DNA from 2 places in the Agrococcus jenensis genome. Region 2 is predicted to be linked to the other one. Evidence: predicted binding sites of a transcription regulator. Region 2 holds the regulator's gene; the other holds the start of a gene.
The links. Region 2 encodes LexA, which represses DNA repair genes until DNA is damaged. Its sites were predicted from a motif close to TCGAACANNTGTTCGA; they were not measured.
Positions count from the first base shown of each region.

Region 1: EDD26_RS13425 (Rv2578c family radical SAM protein) is a predicted target of LexA. The motif match lies at 1,407-1,422, and genes of this name have one in related genera.

Region 1 covers NZ_RKHJ01000001.1:2,725,244-2,727,635, forward strand. Annotated here, with positions in the region: gene gatC (Asp-tRNA(Asn)/Glu-tRNA(Gln) amidotransferase subunit GatC) at 1-134, opposite strand, end outside; gene EDD26_RS13420 (YdcF family protein) at 199-1,179, opposite strand; gene EDD26_RS13425 (Rv2578c family radical SAM protein) at 1,431-2,392, shown strand, end outside.
Region 2 covers NZ_RKHJ01000001.1:1,965,476-1,967,867, forward strand. Annotated here, with positions in the region: gene hflX (GTPase HflX) at 1-895, shown strand, start outside; gene lexA (transcriptional repressor LexA) at 899-1,522, opposite strand; gene EDD26_RS09705 (hypothetical protein) at 1,744-2,106, shown strand; gene EDD26_RS09710 (histidinol-phosphate transaminase) at 2,156-2,392, shown strand, end outside.

The DNA.
Region 1 (2,392 bases), 760 kb from region 2:
ATCTCGCGCACGGTGGCGATCGCGTCGACGATGGCGGAGAGCTCGGTCGTGAGGCTCGTCACCTCGTCGTCGGTCAGCGCGATGCGAGCGAGTCCAGCCAGGTGCTGGACATCCTCGCGAGTGATCTCGGACATGCGTCTCCTCTGCGGCGGCGGGGGTCGCTCAATCCTACGGTCCGGCCCCGCGGTGACGGACCGGCTACGGGCCCGCCTGCTGCGTCACCACGAGCGCCCAGACCGCGAGCGCCTCGAGCGCGATCGCGGCGGCGAGGCACCACCATCGCAGGTCGGCGGCGATCGCGAGCGCCTCGCGCACGATGGCGCCGGGCCGGTAGGAGGGCCGGGTCCACGCGCCGATCACGGTGCCGTCGATGCCGGCCTCGGCGAGCAGGCCGGCGGTGCGGTAGGCGTGGTACTCGCTCGTGACGACGGCGAGCGGCGCCCGGCCGGGCGCGGTGACGAGCGGCCGCGACAGCCGCAGGTTCTCGCGGGTGGTGGTGGACGCGTCCTCGAGGTCGATCGCGGATGCCGGCACGCCCAGCTGCCGCTCGAGGTGCTCGGCCATCGCCGACGCCTCCGAGCGCACCTCGTCGGCGCCCTGCCCGCCCGAGACGACGATCCGCGCGTCCGGCCGCTGCGCGACCGCATCGCGCCACACCTCGGCACCCCGCTGCACGCGACGGCGCAGCAGCGGGCCCACCTCGCGGCCGCGGAGGCCCGCGCCGAGGATGAGCACCGTGCCGGGCGGCGGCGGCGTGCGCGCAGCGCGGGCGTGCACGAGCATCGCGACGACGAGCACGGCGGTGCCGACGCCGGCGGCCCAGAGCGGCAGCGCGACGAGCAGCGCCGCCCGGGCGAGCACGGGGTCGAGCGCGCCGGCCACCACGATCGCCGCCGCGAGCGCCGCCATGCCGGCGCCCAGCGCAGCGATCAGCCGGTCGACCCGGCGCACGCGCACGAGCCGGGGCAGCATGAGCGCGTGCCAGAGCGAGGCGCCGCCGAGGCCGAGCGTCGCGATCGCCGCGACGGTGACGAGCAGCGCCCACCCGCCGTGCTCGAGCGGCACGTCGAGCCACTCGGCGACCGGCCGCTGCAGCAGCCGTGCGGCGAGCAGCGCACCGGTGGCGACGACGAGCGCCGCCCACAGCGCCGGGGCGAGCACGCGCATCCGCCGTCGCATCGCCACCTCAGCACCCTAGCCGCGCCGGCCTCCGCGCTCGCGCCTCCCGGCGAGCTCCTCTCGGCGAGCTCCGCCCCCCGCCGACCCCTCCGCACCGACCCCTCCGCACAACGCAAGCCCGGCGGCCCGGATCCGGCCCCATCGGGTGACGCTCGCCCGCTCGCCCGCTGGACCAGCCCGGCGGGCTTGCGTTGTGCGCACGGCTGCGGGGCGAGGTTGCACGGTGATCGAACGTGTGTTCGAATGGAGGCATGCGGTGGGAGGGACAGACGGCGGCACACGTCGACGCGGATGCGCTGCCGGGGCTCGAGGAGCGCGGCAGCGTGCTGGAGTCGTGGCCGACGCCCGGCTTCGACGGCGCCTCCTTCCTCGAGGTGACGGCGAAGAGCGCCCTCAACCACGTCGCCGGCGACGGCTTCATGGGTGGCGCGTGGACGATCAACCCTTACCGCGGCTGCCAGCACGCGTGCCGCTACTGCTTCGCGCGCAACACGCACACCTACCTCGACCTCGACGCGGGCGCCGACTTCGACTCCCGCATCGTCGTGAAGGCGAACCTGGTCGAGGTGCTCGAGCGCGAGCTCGCCGGGCCGCGCAAGGACGTCACGGCCGTGCAGCTCGGCACGAACACCGACCCCTACCAGCGCGCCGAGGGCCGCTACCGGCTGATGCCCGGCGTGCTGCGAGCGCTCGCGCGGCACGGCGCCTCGATCTCGATCCTCACGAAGGGCACGCTGCTGCGCCGCGACCTGCCGCTGCTCGCCGAGATCGCGCGCGACGTGCCGGTCTCGATCGCGATGTCGATCGCCATCTTCGACGACGAGCTGCAGCAGCAGGTCGAGCCGGGCACCCCGACGACCCGGTCGCGGCTCGAGACCGTCCGCGCGGTGCGCGACGCCGGGCTCGACTGCGCCGTCTTCGCGATGCCGGTGCTGCCGGGGCTCACCGACACGCGCGCGCACCTCGAGACGGCCTTCGCGTCGATCGCCGAGGCGGGCGCGACGCGCGCGATCGCGAGCGCCCTGCACCTGCGGCCCGGCGCCCGCGAGTGGTACACGCAGTGGCTGCGCGAGGCGCACCCGCACCTCGTGCCGCTCTACGCGCGCATCTACGGCACCGGCAGCTACGCCGACCGCGGCTACCGCGACTGGCTCCGCGACCGCATCCGCCCGCTCATGCGCGAGCACCGGCTCCGACCGGTGCAGGTGACCGC
Region 2 (2,392 bases):
CCTGCTGCCGCGACTGCGCGGCTGGGGCGAGTCGATGTCGCGCCAGGCTGGTGGCCAGGTCGGCGGCCAGGGCGCGGGCATGGGCTCGCGCGGACCGGGTGAGACGAAGATCGAGCTCGACCGCCGTCGCATCCACACCCGCATGGCGCGGCTGCGGAAGCAGATCAAGGGCTTCGGGCCCGCGCGGCAGGCGAAGCGCGCGAACCGCGACCGCTTCGAGGTGCCGGGCGTCGCGATCGTGGGCTACACCAACGCCGGCAAGTCGAGCCTGCTCAACCGCATCACCGGCGCGGGCGTGCTGGTCGAGAACGCGCTGTTCGCGACCCTCGACGCGACGGTGCGGCGCTCGACCACGCCCGACGGCCGCGAGTTCACGATCGCCGACACGGTCGGCTTCGTGCGCAACCTGCCGCACCAGCTCGTCGAGGCGTTCCGCTCGACGTTCGAGGAGGTGGCGGAGTCGGACGTCGTCGTGCACGTCGTCGACGCGAGCCACCCGGACCCGGCGGCGCAGATCGCGACCGTGCGCGACGTGCTGGGCGAGACGGGCGCGCGCTCGATCCCCGAGGTCGTCGTGTTCAACAAGGCCGACCTCATCAGCGACGACGAGCGGCTCGTGCTGCGCGGTCTGCAGCCGGACGGCGTCTTCGCCTCCGCGCGGACGGGCGAGGGCGTCGACGCGATCCTCGCGAGGATCGCCGAGCTGCTGCCGCGGCCCGAGGTCGCGGTGTCGCTGCTCGTGCCGTTCGACCGTGGCGACATCATCGCGATGCTCCACGACCGCTTCGAGGTGCTGCGCGAGGCCTACGAGGAGGCGGGCACGCGCGTCGACGCGAAGGTCACCGAGGCGGCGCTCGCGCAGCTGGCGGAGTTCCGGGTCGAGCCGGCCGCCTGACGCCTAGACGGCTCGCAGCACGGCGACGACGCGACCCAGCACGTCGGACTCGTCGCCGAGGATCGGCTCGAACGCCGAGTTGCGGGGCAGCAGCCACGTGTGGCCGTCGCGCTGCTTGAAGACCTTCACGGTGGCCTCGCCGTCGAGCATCGCGGCGACGATGTCGCCGTTGTCGGCCGTCTGCTGCTGTCGCACGACGACCCAGTCGCCGTCGCAGATCGCGGCGTCGATCATCGAGTCGCCGACGACCTTGAGCATGAAGAGGTCGCCGGTGCCGACGAGCTGCTTCGGCAGCGGGAAGACGTCCTCGACCTGCTGCTCCGCCGTGATCGGGATGCCGGCGGCGATGCGGCCGACGAGCGGCACGAACGTGGCCTGGTCGACGCTGCCGGCGGTCTCGTCGACCTCGTCGTCGACGAGCACCTCGATGGTGCGGGGGCGCGAGGGGTCGCGGCGGATCGCGCCGGCGAGCTCGAGCTGGCCGAGCTGGTGGGTGACGCTCGAGAGCGAGGAGAGCCCGACGGCGTCGCCGATCTCGCGGTAGCTGGGCGGGTAGCCGCGCTGGCGCACCGCTCGCTGGATCATCTGCAGGATCGCCTGCTGCTTGTCCGTCAGCTGCCTCGCCATGCCCGCCCGCTCTCGATGTCAGTAGCCCCTGCTTGACTCCTGGTGGTTCGAAAGCGTATCCGACAGGGTGCCCGGATCAAACGGATGTTCGAGCGTGTCGTGGAGATTCTCCGCGACAGGGCTTGACGCATCCGTGGAATCGAAGATAGGTTCGAAACAGAGATTCGCGGCCGGTGCTCCCGGCCGAGCACCGGCTGCGGATCCCACGAGAGGAGCAGGCCATGACTGCCATCGCCACCGCACGCATCACCGGCACGCCGACCGTCCGGGTGCGCATGACGCCGCGCGGTCGCCGCGCCCTCGCGCTGCTCGTCGCCGCCCCCGTCATCGTCGCGGGCACCCTTGCCGGTGCCGGCGTCCTGGGCGGCGCGCTCGCCGGCGCCGTCGCGTCGTCCTCCACCAGCACCGCCGAGTTCGAGCACATCACGGTGCTGCCGGGCCAGTCGCTCTGGCAGATCGCCGAGGCCGTCGCCCCCGAGGCCGACCCGCGCGACGTGATCGCCGAGATCGAGCTGCTCAACGGCATCGCCGGCGCGATCCAGCCCGGCGAGCAGCTGGCGATCCCCGCGCACTACTCGCGCTGAGCGCGGGGCCGCGCCCGGCGCGGCTCGCGCGCCGTCCTAGGCTGGTTCGGTGACGAGCCTCGACGACCTCCCCATCCGCGACGACCTGCGCGGGCTGACGCCGTACGGCGCCCCGCAGCTCGACGTGCCGGTGCGGCTCAACGTCAACGAGAACGCCTACCGCGTGCCGGAGGCGGTCGCGCTCGACATCGTGCAGGAGATCGCTCGCGCGCTCCCGGACGCGAACCGCTATCCGGACCGCGAGTTCGACGCGCTCCGCCGTGCCTTCGCCGACTACCTCGGGCAC